Regions from separate parts of the Mesorhizobium delmotii genome, predicted to be linked through region 1. Evidence: riboswitches for the same ligand, from Rfam matches in the RefSeq annotation. Region 1 holds a riboswitch; the other holds the start of a gene.

The links. A riboswitch is a leader RNA that binds a small molecule or an ion and turns the genes downstream of it on or off. The one in region 1 is predicted to bind S-adenosylmethionine.
Region 2: linked by a shared signal. The riboswitch ahead of BQ8482_RS05470 (O-succinylhomoserine sulfhydrylase) and the one ahead of metX (homoserine O-acetyltransferase MetX) in region 1 are both predicted to bind S-adenosylmethionine.

The regions. Positions count from the first base shown of each region.
Region 1 is NZ_FUIG01000025.1:65,272-74,876, forward strand. It holds gene BQ8482_RS16490 (class I SAM-dependent methyltransferase) at 1-541, shown strand, start outside; gene BQ8482_RS16495 (ABC transporter ATP-binding protein/permease) at 661-2,487, shown strand; gene BQ8482_RS16500 (DUF1194 domain-containing protein) at 2,698-3,498, shown strand; gene metW (methionine biosynthesis protein MetW) at 3,578-4,192, opposite strand; gene metX (homoserine O-acetyltransferase MetX) at 4,362-5,531, opposite strand; SAM riboswitch at 5,652-5,729, opposite strand; gene hisC (histidinol-phosphate transaminase) at 5,886-6,995, shown strand; gene BQ8482_RS16520 (prephenate/arogenate dehydrogenase family protein) at 7,002-7,937, shown strand; gene BQ8482_RS16525 (sugar kinase) at 8,038-8,961, opposite strand; gene BQ8482_RS16530 (DUF2125 domain-containing protein) at 9,017-9,605, opposite strand, start outside.
Region 2 is NZ_FUIG01000013.1:832,802-842,406, forward strand. It holds gene apaG (Co2+/Mg2+ efflux protein ApaG) at 1-13, opposite strand, end outside; gene BQ8482_RS05465 (ceramide glucosyltransferase) at 240-1,394, shown strand; gene BQ8482_RS05470 (O-succinylhomoserine sulfhydrylase) at 1,441-2,631, opposite strand; SAM riboswitch at 2,706-2,783, opposite strand; gene BQ8482_RS05475 (2'-deoxycytidine 5'-triphosphate deaminase) at 2,908-4,002, shown strand; gene BQ8482_RS05480 (ABC transporter substrate-binding protein) at 4,096-4,869, shown strand; gene araD1 (AraD1 family protein) at 5,091-6,083, opposite strand; gene mmsB (multiple monosaccharide ABC transporter permease) at 6,371-7,663, opposite strand; gene mmsA (multiple monosaccharide ABC transporter ATP-binding protein) at 7,660-9,192, opposite strand; gene chvE (multiple monosaccharide ABC transporter substrate-binding protein) at 9,293-9,605, opposite strand, start outside.

The DNA.
Region 1 (9,605 bases):
CGCCACCGCACTGGTCTTCGATGAGGAATTGCCGCTGGTCGATGCCTCCATCGACCGCATGCTGCTCGTCCATTCACTCGAACATGCCGAGAACCCGCGCGAGACGCTGAACGAAATCTGGCGGGTGCTGTCGCCCGCCGGCCGCGTCGTCATCGTCGTGCCCAACCGGCGCGGTGTCTGGGCCCGTTTCGAGCATACGCCGTTCGGCAGCGGCCGGCCGTTTTCGCGCGGCCAGCTCACCGAATTGCTGCGCGAAGCAAACTTCACGCCCGCGGCCTGGTCCGACGCCCTGTTCTTCCCGCCATCGCGGCGACGCTTCATGATGCAGTTCCACAATGTGCTGGAGCGCGCCGGTCGCAGGTTCTGGCCGATCTTTTCCGGCGTCATCGTCGTCGAGGCGCAGAAGCGGCTCTATCAGGGCGTGCCGGTCGTCCAGCGCGCCTCTCGCCGCGTCTTCGTGCCGGTTTTCTCGCCGCATGGCGCCACAAGGCTCGGCCGGATATCGCCGACCGGGAACGCAACATTGCCGGGCCGTCGATGACATGTTCGTGATCGGAATCGCGCTTTTTCTCACCTATCTGTCGAGGGCGGGTTAGGTACCCGATTGAGTCGACATGTTCATCGGTTTCAGCACCGCTTCCGAATTGAAGGACTTCACCAATGGCTGATCATCCGGATGTCGAAGGCAGCGCCAAGCCGGCTGCCGCATCGATCGAGGCCAGCAGCCTGAGCGACCAATTGGCGACCATCAAGCTGGCGCTGGGGACCTCGCCGATCCGCAAACACCTGTTCTGGGCCTGCGTCGGCATAGTCGCTGTCATTGTGGCAACCTCGATCGGGCAGGTTCTGCTCAATCGCTGGAACGAGCCCTTCTACGATGCGCTGGCTCGGCGCGACATGCAGGGCTTCCTGCACCAGCTTCTGGTCTTTGCCGCCATCGCCGGCGGGCTCGTGGTGCTCAATGTCGGCCAGACCTGGCTCGACCAGATGATCCGGCTGAAGCTGCGCGAGGCGTTGACCCTCGATCTGATCGGTGAATGGATGCGGCCGGCGCGTGCCTTCCGGCTCGCCAACGCCGGCGCCATCGGCGTCAACCCTGACCAGCGCCTGCAGCAGGATGCCGGGCATCTCTCCGATCTTTCCACCGGTCTCGGCATAGGGCTGTTGCAGTCATTCATTCTGCTTGTTTCGTTCGTCGGCGTCCTATGGTCGCTGTCTTCGGGCTTCGTCTTCCATATCGGCGGCTATTCGCTGGCCATTCCGGGCTACATGGTGTGGGCCGCGATCCTCTATGCCGGCACGGCCTCCTGGCTGAGCTGGCTGGTCGGACGGCCGCTCATCCGCTTCAACAGCGACCGCTATACGCGTGAAGCGGAGCTGCGCTCCTCGGTGGTCCGCGTCAACGAGAATGTCGATGCCATCGCGCTTGCGCACGGCGAGGCCGACGCGAGACGACGGCTCGAGCTCGACCTGGGCACGGTGCTCGGCGCGATGCGGCGCATCTACAGCGCCCAGATCAATCTTTCCTGGGTGACCGATACCTATGGCTGGATCACTGTCGTCGCACCGATCCTCGTCGCCTCGCCGGTCTATTTTGCCGGCGATATCAGCTTCGGCGGGCTGATGATGGCAGTCGGCGCCTTCAACCAGGTGCATGCCTCGTTACGTTGGTTCATCAACAATATCGGCGGTATCGCCGATTGGCGCGCCACGCTGATGCGCGTCGCCGATTTCCGCATCGCGCTCGTTGAAACGGATGTGCTGCACGATACCGAAGAACGCATCACGATCGGCGAAAACCCGAATGGCAGGTTGACATTCGAGAACCTCGAGATTGCGTCGCGGGATGGATGTACGAAGCTCGCCGAGCCCCATGTCGAAATCCGCGCCGGCGAGCGCGTCATGATCACCGGAGATCCGCGCGCCGGCAAGACGCTGTTCTTTCGCGCCATTGCCGGTCTGTGGCCGTGGGGAAGCGGGCGGATCGGCATGCCGGCCGGAGAGGTGCCCGCCTTCGTTCCCCGAAAACCCTATTTCCCGCTCGGCACGCTGCGCGAAGTGCTCGACCACGCCGATGCGGCGGTTAGCGACGCCGAGATCTCGGCGGTGCTTGCCGAGGTCGGTCTCGGGCGTCTGTCGTCCTCGCTCGACCGCTCGGCGCGCTGGGAGCGCGAATTGAGCGATGACGAGCAGCGCCTGCTTGCCTTTGCCCGGCTGGTCTTGCGGCAGCCGAAATGGGTGATCATCGACGAGGCCTTGGACACGTTCGACGGCGCGACGCTGAGGCGGGTGCTGTCGATGCTGGAGGCGCGTCTGGCCGACGCCGCAATCCTCAATATCGGCCGAGGCCAGCAGAACATTGAATTCTTTCCACGCTCATTGGCGATTGTGAAAGACATCGAGCGACCGGCTCTCAAGCCAGTCCGTGTCAGGGCCGGCGCGATCGAACCACCCCCGGCTGTCGCCGCAGCCTACCAAGAGACGTAGCCGGCTATACGCCGGCAAGCTTTATTTCGCCGTGATCGCAGCGAAAGATTGCCTGGTATCGTTCGAAAGCCTGCGGCGTTGGACCCATGCTTGACGCGCTTAAAGCGCGTCCCGGTGAAGAGATTCAAGAGATTCATGCGACACGCTTTAAGCCTCTGTTTCTATTCATGTCGTTACCCCAAAGCCGCTGCGCACTTTTGGGCGACATGCATTAGCCTGCTTGCCTGCCTTGCCTGCGCTCAGGCAGCACCACTGGCCGCGCCCGCCGATGCCATTGCAGTGGACGTCGAACTGGTGCTGGCGGTCGACATTTCGCACTCGATGGACGAAAAGGAATTCGCGCTGCAGCGCGCCGGCTATGTCGAGGCGCTGCGCCACCCCGACTTCATCAATGCGGTGCGTTCGGGCGTGACCGGCCGCATTGCGCTGGCCTATTTCGAATGGGCAGGCACCGTCCGCGACGATGCGGTCATTGCCTGGCAGGTCATCGACAATGCTGAGAGCGCTAACGCTTTCGCCGACAAGATCGAGGCGCGCCCGTTCAGGAGCTTTCGCGGCACCTCGATTTCCGGTGCGCTCGCCTTCGGCGCCAAGCTTTTGGATGGAGCCGCTTTCGACGCGACGCGCAGCGTCATCGACATTTCAGGCGATGGCCCCAACAATACCGGGATGCCCGTCACCACGACACGCGACGCCGCGGTGGCAAAGGACATCGTCGTCAACGGCCTGCCGATCCTGATCAGCCCGTCGCCCAGCTTTAGCCATCTCGACCGGTACTATGCCGAGTGCGTTACCGGCGGGCCAGGTTCCTTCGTGCTGCCGGTCTATGCCGCTTCCGAATTCGTGACCGCCATACGCCGCAAGCTGGTCCTGGAGGTCAGCGGTGTTGCCGGTCCCAGGGCCGCTCCCGCGACACTCCGGGTCGATGCGGCAACGCCGGTCGACTGTTTGCAAGGCGAGCGCGGCCGCCAGTTTTTCTCCGATCCGTATTTTCCGGAGCTTGATCGCTAGCTAGACTTGGTCGATGAATGGCGAACAGTCGCAGATGGTCTCCGGACTCTTGCCGGCCGCGCGCCATATGCGACGGCCGTTATCGCTTCAGCAGGAACACCGCTTGCTGGCCAAAGAAATTCCAGAACCACCAAGGCATCGACAGGCCGATTTTCTGGCCATTGGCGTCGAGCGCGGTTGCCTTTTCTACCGTTGCGCCGAGCTCTTCGCAGAGATTGACGAAGTCGCGGATGGTGCAGAAATGGATGTTGGGCGTGTCGTACCAGGAATAGGGCAGGTCCTTGGTCACCGGCATCCGCCCTTCGACGAACAGCGAAAGGCGCACCCGCCAGTGGCCGAAATTGGGGAAGGAGACGATGGCGTGCTTGCCGATCCTAAGCAACTCGTCGAGCACTAGCTTCGGGTTGCGGGTCGCCTGCAAGGTCTGCGACAGGACGACGAAATCAAATCCCTTGTCGGGATAGAATTTGAGGTCCTTGTCGGCGTCGCCCTGGATGACGGACAGGCCGCGCGCCACGCATTCGTTGACGCCGCGCTGCGACAGTTCCATCCCACGGCCGTCGACCTGCTTCGTCGCCTGCAGCAATTCGAGCAGCAGGCCATCACCGGAGCCGACGTCCAGCACCCGCGACTGGGGCGGGATGAGATCGGCGACAACTTCGAGGTCGACGCGCTGGGCGTGGTTGACACTCATGATCGTGGCTTTTGCTTGGCGCATGACCTTGATCCGAAAAGTCTGCAACTTTTCGGGGCCATGCGTTGCCTGGCACATGATCCCGGTCCGAAAAATCTGCAACTTTTCGGGGTCATGCGCTGATGCATGGCGAAAGATGCCGGTCCGGAAAGCCTGCAATCTTCAGGGATCATGCGCTGAGCCCCCTGGCGCGAGCCGCCGAGGCGATGAAGCCGTTGATGGCGGCAAACAGCTCCGGCTCGTCGAGCAGGAAGGCGTCGTGGCCGCGATCGGTCTCGATCTCGACGAAGGACACCGAGGCGCCGGCCGCGTTCAGCGCGTGAACGACCGAGCGGCTCTCCTCGGTCGGGAACAGCCAGTCGCTGGTGAAGGAGACCAGGCAGAAACGGGTTCTGGTGCCGGCAAAGGCGTCGGCCAGCCGGCCGCCATGATCGGCGGCGAGGTCGAAATAGTCCATCGCCCGGGTCATGTAGAGATAGGAGTTGGCGTCGAAGCGGTCGACGAAGGTCATGCCCTGATGGCGCAGATAGCTCTCAATCTGGAAGTCGGCGTCAAAACCGAAGGTGAGCGCTTCACGGTCCTGCAGGTTGCGGCCAAACTTCCGGTGCAGGGCCGCCTCCGACAGATAAGTGATGTGAGCGGCCATGCGCGCCACAGCCAGTCCCTTTTCCGGGCGCTTGCCCTGCTCGAAATATTTGCCGCCATGCCAGTCCGGATCGGCCATCACCGCTTGCCGGCCGACCTCATGGAAGGCGATGTTCTGCGAGGAATGGCGCGCGCCAGTGGCGATCGGCAGCGCCGAGAAAACGCGCTCCGGATAGCTCGACGCCCATTGCAGCACCTGCATGCCGCCCATCGAGCCGCCGAGCACCGAGAACAGTTTTTCGATGCCGAAATGATCGACCAGCATCAACTGCGCCCGCACCATGTCGCGTATGGTGATGATCGGCAGGTCGAGCCCGTAGGGCTTGCCGGTGGCTGGATTGGTCGAGGCGGGGCCGGTCGAGCCGAGGCAGCCGCCGATGACGTTTGAGCAGATGACGAAGAAGCGGCTGGTGTCGATGATCTTGCCGGGGCCAATCAGCACTTCCCACCAGCCCGGCTTGCCGGTCACTGGATTGGTGCTGGCGACATGCTGGTCGCCGGTCAGTGCATGGCAGACGAGGATGGCGTTGGAGCGGGCGTCGTTGAGGGTGCCGTAAGTCTTGTAGGCGATCTGGAACGGTGACAGCAGCGTGCCGGCATCGAGCTTGAGCGGCTTGTCGGCACCGAAACGCAACACCGGGCTCGACGGCTCGTCGGCCTCGTTGTTGGTTCTTTTAGTGCGCAGCGCGACCATCGCATCCTCTTACATTAACCCATCGCGCTTTCCGAAAGTCGATACCGATTTTCGAGTCGATGCGATTGTCCGGCCGGCTACGGACAACAAAAAAACCGACATCGCCTTCGCAAAGCCGGTTACAGGATGCAAACGGCCCTTTAGCGAGTTGTTTAACGTGGCTGCAAGCCGACCGGCCAAATCACCACGGGATTTCGCCTTTCTTCTAGGACCGGAGCGTCTCGGCGTCAACGGCCAGTCGTTCACCCATGCCAGTCGCTCACCCATGATCGCCGCCTCTCGACATTCCAGGCCACGGCTTGTATTTCCGCTGCGGCTTCCCGGGTGGAAGCGTTTTCGACGGATTTTTGCAATATGAACCAGGCATCGGATCGGGCACGTCCAACGCCCCGCGCGGGGATCATGGACATCGAAGCGTATGTGCCGGGCAAAAGCACGGCGCCGGCCGGCGTTGCCAAGGTCCACAAACTGTCGTCGAACGAGAACCCGCTTGGCCCCTCGCCGAAGGCGATAGAAGCCGCGCGCGACGTCGCGGCCAAACTCGACATATATCCCGACGGCACCGCCAGGCGCCTACGGGAGGCGATCGCCGAGGTGCATGGCCTCAACCCGGCGAACATCGTCTGTTCCAATGGTTCCGACGAGATTCTCGGCCTGCTTGCGCAGACCTATCTCGCGCCCGGCGCTGAAGCTGTGATCACCGAACACGCCTTCATGGTCTACAAGATCTACATCCAGTCGGCAGGTGCTGTCCCGGTGTCGGTCAAGGAAACCAATGAGCGCGCCGACGTCGATGCGATCCTCGCTGCGGTGACGCCGCGTACCAGGATCATCTTCCTCGCCAATCCCAACAACCCGACCGGCACCTATTTGCCGTTCCAGGAGGTGCGCCGCCTGCATGCCAGCCTGCCTCGAAACGTGCTTCTGGTGCTGGATGCAGCCTATGCCGAATATGTCCGCCGCAACGATTATGAAGCCGGCGTCGAGCTGGTGGCTGGCGCGGAAAACGTGGTTATGACCCGCACCTTCTCCAAGCTCGGCCTCGGCGGTGCGCGGATCGGCTGGATGTACGCGCCGATGCATATCATCGACGCGATCAACCGCGTGCGAGGTCCCTTCAACGTCAACGCGACGGCGATCGAGGCCGGCATTGCCGCGATCCGCGACCGCGCCCATGTCGAGCGCAGCGTGGCTCATAACGACACTTGGCTGCGATGGGTGAGCGAGGAGTTGACCAAGCTCGGACTGCGGGTGACGCCGAGCGTCGGCAATTTCGTCCTCATCCACTTTCCCGAGGACAAAAAACATTCGGCGGCAGCTGCGGACGATTACCTCTCCGCGCGCGGCTATATATTGCGGCGCGTTTCCGGCTACGGCTTCCCCAATGCACTGCGCATGAGCATCGGCACCGAAGAGGCCAATCGTGGCGTTGTCGCCGCCCTCGCGACATTTCTGAAAAGCTAGAAGACCATGACATCACCGATGTTCGAAAAGATCGCGCTGGTCGGCATCGGCCTGATCGGCTCGTCGCTGGCCCGCGTAATCCATCGCGAATGCCTTGCCGGTCACGTCGCCATCTCGACGCGCAGCGAAACGACCCTGGCGCGGGCGCGGGAACTCGGCCTCGGCTCCTCCTACGCGATGGACGCGAAAGAGGCGGTCGGCGATGCCGACCTGGTGATCGTTTCGGTGCCGGTCGGCTCTTCGGGCGAGGTCGCCGAGGAAATCGCACCGGCGCTGAAGCAGGGCGCCATCCTCACCGATGTCGGCTCGACCAAGGCGTCGGTCATCGCGCAGATGCAGCCGCATGTGCCTGCTGGCGTGCATTTCATTCCCGGCCACCCGCTGGCCGGCACTGAAAAATCGGGCCCGGACGCCGGCTTTGCCGAACTGTTCGAAAACCGCTGGTGCATCTTCACGCCGTTGCCCGGCACCGATCCGGCCGCCTTGAAAAAGCTCTCGGAATTCTGGCGCCGTTGCGGCTCCAACATCGACACGATGGATCCCCAGCATCACGACATGACGCTGGCCATCGTCTCGCACCTGCCGCACATCATCGCCTATAACATCGTCGGCACCGCCGACGATCTGGAGTCGGTGACCAAGTCCGAGGTGATCAAATATTCGGCCTCCGGCTTTCGCGACTTCACTCGCCTTGCCGCGTCCGACCCGACGATGTGGCGGGACGTCTGCCTGCACAACAAGGACGCCATCCTCGAAATGCTGGCGCGGTTCTCGGAAGATCTGGCCTCGCTGCAGCGGGCGATCCGCTGGGGCGACGGCGAAAAACTTTTCGACCTGTTCACCCGCACCCGCGCCGTCCGCCGCTCGATCATCGAGGCCGGTCAGGACATCGACGTACCGGACTTTGGCCGGCAGGCAGTCGAGCACCCGGCCAAGGGATAGAGCATCGGACCCAAAAGTGGGTACTGGTTTTAGGAAAATCCGATGCTCAAACAAAAAGATAGAGCAGCGGTACGATTCGATTTGAAAGCCCGCCGCTGTCTCAGGCCGGCCAGTGAGCCGCCATCATCGCCAGTGTCTCGGCCCTGTCCGGCGCGCCCAGCCTGCCGCCGAAGCGCAGGCATTTGAGCGCGGCGGCGGCGCTGGCAAAGCGCAATGTCCGTTCGATCGGCATCGCCTCCGCCAACCCGACGGCAAAGGCGCCGTGAAACACGTCGCCGGCGGCAAGCGTATCCACTGCGTTGATCCTTGGCGCTGCGACATGGCGCACGGACCCAGCCGAGCGGTCGAACCACCAGCTTCCCGCCGCGCCGCCGGTCACCGCGACAAACGCATCGGTGCGTCTGCCCAGCGCTTCACAGGCCTTTTGCGGACCTCGTTCCTCGCCGCCGAGGATGAACGCCGCCGGCTCCGACGCGACGATGTGCGAGGCCAGCGGAAACAGCCGTTCCAGCACGTCTCGTGGCGCGGTGTCGGCGTCCAGTATGGCCGGACGGCCGATTTCGCGCGCCGCCGCCATGGCCAGAGCTGCTGCGCCCGGCCAGCGCACATCGACCAGGACGGCGTCGAATGCGGTGAGATCTTGGATGGGGAGCGCCCCGGGGTCGGCCTGGGCGAGTTGGTCATAGAATGGAACGATGATGCGCTCGCCATGCGTGTCGACCAAGATGGCCGACAGTGCCGACCGCGCGCCGCCGACGCGCCGGACAAAGCTGCAATCGACGCCTTCGGCCTCGATCCCGGCGACCAGCTGATCGCCGACGAGGTCGTCTCCCGCGCTCGCCCATAGCGATACGTCCGCGCCGAGGCGGCGTGCGGCGCAGGCCGCGCTCGAAGCCATGCCCGAGGCGATCTGGACGCCGTCGGACGCGATGAACTTGCCCTGACGTGCCGGAAGCGTGTCGACGCGAAGGATGGTATCGAGCGTCAGCGCGCCAACACTCAGGAGCTTCACCGGGCTGTTCATCTATCTTCCTGTTTCATCATGATTTTTCTCCGAACTGGAGGTTCGCAATCATGGTCTAATCGACCGGCTTGATCCTGCCCAGCGGGATAAAACCCAGCGAGGCCTTGCCCTTGACGACCTTGAGGGGCATCGACGGTTCGTTGCCAAGCAGCGCCAGTCCGGCAAAGCCGGTTTTGATCTGGCTCTTCTGCTCGGGAATGGCCTTGCCGAGGATTGCCGCCACCGCCTTCGGATCGCTGAGCTTGATCATCAGGTCGGCGTCGATCAGCCCGTCGGCATCGACCGACATCGGTCCGGAAACGGTGACGCGCGCGGTCCCCGACGACAGATCGAGCTTGCCGATATCCATCGCCTGGCCGCGCAGGCTCTCTGTTTGTGTCTTGATCAGCGCCACGCCGTTCTTCAGCGTCACGTCGCCACTGCCGTCGAGCGGCGGCAGCACGCGGCCATCGATGGCATCCGGTTCGATTTCGAGATTGGTGAAACTCCCGGAATAGTCGATGTCCTGGCCGTTCGGACGCAGTTGTCCGGCCGCTGTCCCGGCGCTGAACAACTCGACCGGGTCTGTGCCATCCGCCGGATCGGTCTGGGCTGACAGGCCCTCGGCCTCCAGTGAAACGCGTCGGGGCAGGGGCCAGGATAGT
Region 2 (9,605 bases), on a different contig from region 1:
CGGCGCTGTACATAGACTACTCCACAATATGTAGACGGAACTCTCGACGGTCTCCGCAGCTTGGTCAACGGGGTGCTTCCCGTCGCTGCCCGCCTGCTTTGCGCGCAGGTGCCGAAGAACAATGTCATTTAAGTGACACATGACAATGATGGTGTGCAGGGCCGGGCGACTCAGCATCCTGTCGAACTGTTGAAACGGCTTTCATGCGGCCGGTTTTTTTCTGGAGTGACCAGATATCGATGGAATTGACAGTCACAGCCGCCTTGCTTTCCACAGCCCTGCTTCTTGTCAATCTCGCCAGCATCCTGCTCGCTTCGTTGAAGCTGAATCGGCCTGGCAGGATCACGCCGGCAGCTGGCAAGGCGCCGCCGGTGTCGATCGTCGTGCCGTCGCGCGGCGTCGAACCGTTTGCCGAGGAAACGCTCGAGCGCGCCTTCTCTCTCGACTGGCCGCGCTATGAGCTCATCTTCTGCGTCGCCCATGCCGATGACCCGGTGGTCGGGCCGATCACCGACGCGATCGCCCGCTTTCCAGCCGTGACGGCCCGGCTGCTCGTCGGCGACGACCGCATCAGCGGCAATCCGAAACTCAACAATTGCGTGAAGGGCTGGGAGGCAGCGCGCCACCGCTGGGTCATCCTTGCCGATTCCAACGTCCTGATGTCGAGGGACTATGTCCAGCATCTGATGGCGGCATGGCGGCCGGACACTGGCCTTGTCTGCTCGACGCCGATCGGCTCGCGGCCGGACGGGTTCTGGGCGGAGGTCGAATGCGCTTTCCTCAACACGCTGCAGGCGCGCTGGCAATATACCGGCGAGGCGCTCGGCCTCGGTTTCGCCCAGGGCAAGAGCATGTTGTGGAACAAGCCCATGCTCGACGCCAATGGCGGCATCCGTGCGCTTGCCGCCGAGATTGCCGAGGATGCCGCCGCGACCAAGCTGGTCAACGGGCTTGGACTGCGCGTCAATCTCGTCGCCTCGCCCTTCGAGCAGCCGCTCGGTTTGCGCACATTTGGCGAAATCTGGTCGCGTCAGGCCCGCTGGGCACGCCTGCGCCGCGTCACCTTCCCCCTGTTCTTCGCGCCCGAGATCCTGATCGGAGCGGCGCCGCCGCTGGTGCTTGCGCTGGTTGCTGCAGCAGGCGCCGGCTTCAGCCTGTCGGCAACCGCCGTTGCCGTGCTGGTAATCGCCTATCTCCCGGAATGCGCTCTCGCCTCGGCCAAGGGCTGGCACCTGTCGCTGCGCATGATCCCGGCGATGGTTGCGCGGGACGTGATGCTTCCCGCCATCTGGGTGCGCGGCTGGCTCAGCGGTGCCGTCGACTGGCGCGGCAACACGATGACCATCCACACCAGCGCCGGTGCGGAATTGGAAGAGACCCCGTCGGGCGCCTGACCGCGCTTGGCTTGACGATTCGAGCGAAGCTGTTCGGCGCGTATCCCTATCTGGCGGCTTTCAGTGCCTGCTCGATGTCTTCGAGCAGGTCGTCTGTGTCCTCCAGGCCGACGGACAGCCTGAGCGTCCCTGGCCCGATGCCGAGTTCGGCACGCGCCTCATCGCTCAGATTCTTGTGCGTCGTCGTCGCCGGATGGGTGATCAGGCTCTTGGCATCGCCGAGATTGTTAGAGATCAGCACGATATCGAGCGCGTTCTGGAAGGTGAAAGCCGCCTGTTTGCCGCCCTTGACGTCGAGGCAGATCAGCGTCGAGCCGCCCGACATCTGCTTCTTGACGACCGCCGCTTGCGGGTGATCGGCGCGGCCGGGATAGATGACGCGGGCGATCTCCGGCTGCTCGGCGAGGAAGTCCGCGATCCGGCCGGCACTTTCCGTCTGCTGGCGCACGCGCAGCGGCAGCGTTTCCAGGCCCTTCAGCAGCGTCCAGGCATTGAACGGCGACAGGCTGGGACCGGTGTGGCGGAAATAGTCGTGCAGGTTCTCGTCGATCCACTTCTTGTCCGACAGGATGACGCCGCCGAGACAGCGCCCCTGGCCGTCGATGTGCTTGGTCGCCGAATAGACGACGATATGGGCGCCGAGCTGCAACGGCTTCTGCTGTAAGGGCGTGGCAAAGACGTTGTCGACGATCAGCCGCGCTCCGATCGAATTGGCAAGTGAGGCGACGGCTGCGATGTCGACGACTTCCAGCGTCGGATTGGTCGGGCTTTCAAGGAAGAACAGCTTTGTGTTGGGCCTGACCGCCTTTTCCCAATTGGAGATTTCGGTGCCGTCGACCAGCGTCGCCTCGATGCCGTATTTCGGCGCCAGCGTTTCGACCACCCAGCGGCAGGAGCCGAACAGCGCGCGCGCCGCCACGATGTGGTCGCCGGCCTTGGCGCTGCACAGCAACGCCGCTGTGACCGCCGCCATGCCGGATGCGGTGGCGCGGGCATCTTCGGCACCTTCCAGCGCGCACATGCGCTTCTCGAACATGTCGACCGTCGGATTGGCATAGCGCGAATAGATGAAGCCCGGTTCCTCGCCCTTGAAGCGGGCTTCCGCCGCCTGCGCCGTGTCGTAGACATAGCCTTGCGTGAGATACATCGCCTCGGAGGTTTCGCCGAAGCCGGAACGCAGCGTTCCTGCATGCACGAGGGCGGTCTGAGGCTTCCAGTTGCGCTTGTTGCTCGTCATCACCTTGTTCCAAACACCAAAAATGGTCCAAACACAAAAAAACCGGCCGCGAAAGTCGCAACCGGTCCCTACGGCCTTTCGGCCCGACGGTCCTTTAGCGACTTGTTTAACGTGGCTGCAAGCCGACCGGCCAAATCACCACGGGATAATGACCCTTTAGACCTGCACCGCGCTTGCGTCAATTGCCGGCATGATTAAGAGGTTGTACCAGCAGGTTCCGTGGCAAGGACCTGCAACAAAACGAGACCTCGCCCGGCCTTCGAGCGGAGCCAGACTTTGCGGCAGACAGGCATTCTTCCCGATCAGGACATTTCCGCGCTGTTCCAGTCGGGCGCTCTGAAATCGCCGCGCGCGCTTGATGCCGACCAGGTCCAGCCGGCCAGCCTCGACCTCAGGCTTGGCGACAAGGCCTGGCGGGTGCGCGCCTCCTTCCTTCCCGGCCCCAACCACAGGGTTGCTGAAAAACTCGACCGTCTGAAGCTGCACGAAATCAATCTCGCTGATGGTGCGGTGCTGGAGACGGGCTGCGTCTATATCGTGCCGCTGCTCGAGAGCCTGGCGCTTCCGGCAAGCATTTCCGCCTCCGCCAACCCGAAGAGCTCGACCGGACGGCTCGACATCTTCACCCGCGTGATGACCGATCGTGGCCACGAGTTCGACAAGATCGCTGCCGGCTACAACGGCCCGCTCTATCTGGAAGTCAGCCCGCGCACCTTTCCGATCGTTGTCCGCGCCGGCTCGCGGCTGTCTCAGGTCAGGTTCCGCACCGGCAATGCGCTTTTGTCGGAAAGCGAGCTGCACGAATTGCACCGTGCCGAGACGCTCGTCGCCACCGAGCCGCCGAATATTTCCGGCGGCGGTATTGCGCTGTCGATCGACCTCGATGGCGACAAGGACGGGCTGGTCGGCTACCGCGGCAAGCACCACACCGGCCTGGTCGATGTCGACAAGCGCGCGGCACAGGATGTCGTCGATTTCTGGGATCCGCTCTACAAGAGCGGCGCCGGCGAACTGGTGCTCGATCCGGACGAATTTTATATCCTCGTCAGCCAGGAAGCGGTGCATGTGCCGCCGCTCTACGCCGCCGAGATGACGCCCTTCGATCCGCTGGTTGGCGAATTCCGTGTTCACTATGCCGGTTTCTTCGATCCGGGCTTCGGCCATTCGTCGGCCGGCGGCACCGGCAGCAGGGCGGTGCTCGAAGTGCGCAGCCACGAAGTGCCGTTCATCCTCGACCACGGCCAGATCGTCGGGCGGCTGGTCTACGAGCACATGCTGAAGCGGCCGCAGGCGCTCTACGGCACTGATCTCGGCTCGCACTACCAGGCACAGGGCCTGAAACTGTCCAAGCATTTCCGCGCCGCGCGCTGATCGCCGATCAAATCAGACTGTGCTTGCCTGACCTTGTGGGCCGTGCTTGGTTGTGCCCAGCCGTTAAGGTGGTTGGAACCAAGGGAACAAGAAATGCAGATTTCAAGATGGATCGCATCGACAGCAGCAGCTGCCATGCTGGTGGTGGCTGCCGGGTCCTTGTCGGCGCAAGCACAGGAAAAGTTGAAGATCGCCACCGAAGGCGCTTATCCGCCGTTCAACACCATCACCGCGGATGGCAAGCTCGTCGGCTTCGACATCGACATTGCCAATGCGCTTTGCGCTCAGATGAAGGTCGAATGCGAACTTGTCACGCAGGACTGGGACGGCATGATCCCAGCGCTCCAGGCCAGAAAATTCGACGCCATCATCGCGTCCATGAGCATCACCGAGGAGCGCAAGAAGCAGGTCTCCTTCACCAACAAATACTATACGACGCCGCTTTCGCTGGTGGCCCTGAAGGACAGCGATATTGCCTCGACCGAACCCGCAGCACTCGCCGGCAAGACAGTCGGCGCGCAGGCTTCGACCACCCAGGCCGACTATGCCCAGGATGTCTATAGCAAGGCAGGCGCCGAGGCGAAGCTTTACCCGACCCAGGAGGAGGCGGTCGCCGACCTGATGAACGGCCGTCTCGATGCCGTCCTTTCAGACAAATTCGTGCTGATGGACTGGATGAAGAAGTCGAGCGACGGCTGCTGCAAGATGGTCGGCGACGTCAAGGGCACCGAGACCGAAGCCGGTATCGCCGTGCGCAAGGAAGACAATGCGCTGCGCGAAAAGCTCAACGCCGCGATCGATGCAATCGTCGCAGACGGCACCTACAAGAAGATCCAGGCCAAATATTTCGATTTCGATATTTATTGAGGTCGGTATGCTTCGCGCGTCCTTCCCTTCTCCCCCTTGTGGGAGAAGGTGGATTGGCGCGCAGCGCCAAGACGGTTGAGGGGTGCTGGACGGAATGATGGGTTGGCGTTCCCTGGAACACCCCTCATCCGACCGAGCGGAGCCTGTCCTCGGGCTTGCCGGAGGCAAGACCCGTGGGCTCGGCCACCTTCTCCCACAAGGGGAGAAGGAGAGGTGCCACCTTACAGCGCCTTCACCGCCACCTTCACCGGCTGCTCGATTTCAAGCGGGTTGCGTAGCGGCAGGCCGAAATCCTTGGCCTCGATCTCGAACACGTCGCCGGCCTCGGTCCTGACGCCGTCGGCGAAGGACAGCGTTGCCGTGCCGAACATGTGCACATGCACGTCGCCCGGCTGGCGGAAGGCCGAATATTTGAAGTGGTGATGTTCGAGATTGGCGATGGTATGCGACATGTTCGCCTCGCCCGACAGGAATGGCTTTTCCCACAGCAGCTTGCCGTCGCGGACGATGCGCGAGGTACCCCTGACGTCGGACGGCAGTTCGCCGATCAGGATCTCCGGCCCGAACGAAGCGTTGCGCAGCTTGGAATGCGCGAGGAAAAGATAGTTCACGCGCTCGGTGACATGGTCGGAAAACTCGTTTGACAGCGTGAAGCCGACGCGGAAAGGGGCGCCGTCGTCGCCGATGACATAGATGCCGGCGACTTCCGGCTCCTCGCCGGCATCCTCGGCGAAGGCGGGCGACAGAAGTGCCGCACCGGGCGCCACCGCCATGGTGCCGTTGCCCTTGTAGAACCATTCCGGCTGCACGCCCGTCTGGCCCTTGGCCGGCTTGCCACCTTCCAGCCCCATGCGGAACATCTTCATGGAATCGGTGAGCTGCTCCTCGCCGTCGGTGCTGAGCTTCTTGTGCATGGAATCGCGGGTCGCGGCGGAGCCGAGATGTGTCAGCCCGGTGCCGGTGAGGTGGAGATGCGCCGGGTCGGGATGGTTGATTGGCGACAACAGCCGCCCCTTCTTGTAGGCGGCATCGAGGTCGACCGCTTCACCGAAGCCCTTGCGCTCGATGAGGGCGACAAGTCCGGTGCCTGTGCGCGCGGCCTCCATCGCCAGCGAATAGACGCTGCGGGCGCCGTTGATGATACGGGTCTTGCCGCCGTTGCGGGCAACGACGCGGATGGTCTCTGCGTCGTCGAGGATCTGGGAGATCAGCATGATGTACCCTCTCTCAATTGCCTTTGGCCTGGCTGCCGGGTTGGCAAACCTTGACCAGCGCGGCTCGGATAGTATCCGCGCCACTGGTGAACTGTTCGTCCGGATTGCGCTCGCGGGCCCGGTCCCTGAGGGACTTCTTTGCGCCGCCCGGCAGCGCCGCGATGTGACCCGTGCCTCCTAAACGCGCGCCGCGTTTGAAAGGCGGCCCGCTTTAATCCTTGTTTTTATGCATGTCGTTGTCCCAACACGCTGCACACGTTTGGCGACCTGCATGAGTTCCCTCGCCCTCAAGCCTTGTTCTTGTTGTAGACGTCGAAGACCACGGCGCCGAGCAGCACCAGGCCTTTGACCACCTGTTGCCAATCGACATTGACGCCCATGATCGACATGCCGTTGTTCATGACGCCCATGATGAAACCGCCGACCACCGCGCCAATAACCTGACCGACGCCGCCCATCGCCGAAGCGCCGCCGATGAACACGGCGGCGATGACGTCGAGCTCGCTGCCGAGGCCGGCCGCCGGCACCGCCTGGCCAAGGCGCGCCGCAATGATCAGCCCGCCGAGCGCCGAGAGCACGCCCATATTGATGAACACCATCAGGGTCAGCCGCTCGGTCTTGATACCCGATAGCTGCGCCGCCTTGGCATTGCCGCCCATTGCGTAGATACGGCGGCCGACCGTCATGCGTTTGGTGACGAAGACGAACAGCGCGATCAGCACGCCCATCACCACGAGAACGATTGGCAGACCTCTGTAGGTGGCGAATTGGTAGACCAGAAACAGCGCCAGAGCGCTGGTCACCAGGGTCTTGACGACGAACAGCGTGAAGGGTTCGGCTTGGTAGCCATGCCGCTCGCGGCTGCGCCGTGCCCTGAGTCCGAAATAGGCATAGGCGAGCACGGCAACGAGGCCGATCACGATCGTCGTCATGTGCAGCGTCAGCCCGCTGCCGACGATGGTCTTGCCGGCGGCGTTCACGACCGGCGGGATCAGCGTCAACGAGCCGATCACGTCCGGAATGAAGCCGGAACTGAGCGCCTTGAAGCCGGCTGGAAGCGGCCCCACGGAAGACCCGCCACCCAGCAGCGCCTGGCAGATGCCGCGAAAGATCAGCATCCCCGCCAGCGTGACGATGAAGCTCGGTATTCGGTGATAGGCGATCCAGTAGCCTTGTCCCGCGCCGATCGCGCCGCCGATGATCAGGCAGATGATCGACACCACCAGCGGATTGCTGAAAGGGCCGAGAGGCCAGATGACCATCATCATCGCCGCCAGCGCGCCGATGAAACCGGCGACGGACCCGACGCTGAGATCGATATGGCCGGAGACGATCACCAGCAGCATGCCCAGCGCCATCACGATGATGAAGCTGTTCTGCTGCACCAGGTTACTCAAGTTCACCGGCTTGAACAGCGTTCCGGACGTCGTGTACTGGAAGAATACCATGATGGCGATAAGCGCCAGGATCAGGCCGTATTCGCGCAGGTTGGTGACCAGCGCCGAGACGGCAACGCGCGGCCCCTGCTGCACATCTTCGGCGACGCCGCTTTTCGGGACGGGAGCGCTTTCGGTGCTCATGATGCTTTTCCTTCTCCGCGAACGATGGCGCGCATGATCTTTTCCTGGCTGGCATCGCTCGCCGCCATTTCGCCGACGATACGTCCTTCGTTCATGACATAGATGCGGTCGGTGATGCCGAGCAGTTCGGGCATCTCCGACGAGATGACGATGATCGCCTTACCCTCCGAGGCGAGACGCGCGATGATCGTGTAGATTTCATACTTGGCACCAACGTCGATGCCGCGCGTCGGCTCGTCGAGGATCAGCACCTCCGGATTGGCGAACAGCCACTTCGACAGCACCACCTTCTGTTGATTGCCGCCCGATAGATTGCCGGTCATCTGATAAACGCTGGACGAGCGGATGTTGGTTTTGGCCTTGTAGTCGTTGGCGACGGCGAGCTCGCGCATGTCGTCGATCACGCTATGGCGCGACACGCCGGGAAGATTGGCCAGCGTGATGTTGTGCTTGATGTGATCGATCAGGTTGAGACCGTAGGTCTTGCGGTCCTCGGTGACGTAAGCAATGCCGTGTTCCACTGCCTTGCTGACAGAGGAGACATCGATGGGCCTGCCCTTGAGCAGCACCTCGCCCGTGATGCGGCGGCCATAGGAGCTGCCGAACAGGCTCATCGCGAATTCGGTGCGTCCGGCGCCCATCAGCCCGGCGATACCCACCACCTCGCCCTTGCGGACGTCGATGTCGATGCCCTTGATCACTTGCCGCTCGGCATGGATCGGGTGATAGACCGACCAGTTCCTCACCTGGAGCACGATCTCACCGATCTCGGGCTCGCGCGACGGATAACGGTCGTCTAGCGAGCGGCCGACCATCGAGGTGATGATGCGGTCTTCCGAAATGTCTTTCTTAGGCAGCGTCTCGATGGTCCGCCCGTCGCGGATGATCGTGACCTTGTCGGCGACCCGGTTGATCTCGTTGAGCTTGTGCGAGATCAGGATCGAGGTGATGCCCTGCCGCTTGAATTCGAGCAGCAGGTCGAGCAGCGCCTGGCTGTCCTTTTCGGACAGGCTCGCCGTCGGTTCGTCGAGGATCAGCAGCTGCACTTCCTTGCTGAGCGCCTTGGCGATCTCGACCAACTGCTGCTTGCCGACACCGATATTGGTAATCAGCGTCTTGGGGTCTTCCTTAAGGCCCACCTTCTTGAGCAGAGCGCTGGTGCGCGTCTCGTTGGCGTTCCAGTCGATGACACCGTATCTGGCGTGCTCGTTGCCGAGAAAGATGTTTTCGGCGATCGACAGCATCGGAACCAGCGCGAGTTCCTGGTGGATGATGACGATGCCGCGGCGCTCGCTGTCGTGGATGCCCTTGAAATGGCACTCATCGCCGCGATAGATGATTTCGCCGTCATAAGTGCCGGATGGATACACGCCCGACAGCACCTTCATCAGCGTCGACTTGCCGGCGCCGTTCTCGCCGACAACGGCGTGGATCTCGCCTTCCTCGACGCTGAGGTTGACATTCGACAGCGCCTTGACGCCGGGAAACGTCTTGGTGATGTCACGCATCTCCAAAATCGTCGAGGCCATCAGGAATACCACTCCTCCGAGGTCCGCAAACAATACCGGTGTCGCTCGCTAACGAAAAGGGGTCCTGCGCTGCGCAGGACCCCGGTTTTTACAACTGCGGTTACTTCAGCTCTTCGGCCTTGATGTAGCCGGAATCGACCACCAGCGCCTGGTAGTTCGACTTGTCGACCTCATGCGGCGTCAGCAGGATCGAGGGGACGACCTTGACGTCGTTGTTGTAGGTCGTGGTGTCGAGGCCTTCCGGCTTGCCGCCCGAGAGCACCTTGTCGACGAGTTCGACCGTCGCCTTGGCGAGTTCGCGGGTGTCCTTGAACACCGTCGAGTACTGCTCGCCGGCGATGATCGCCTTGACCGAAGCGGTTTCGGCGTCCTGGCCGGTGACGATTGGCCAGGGCTGATCGGCCGTGCCGTAA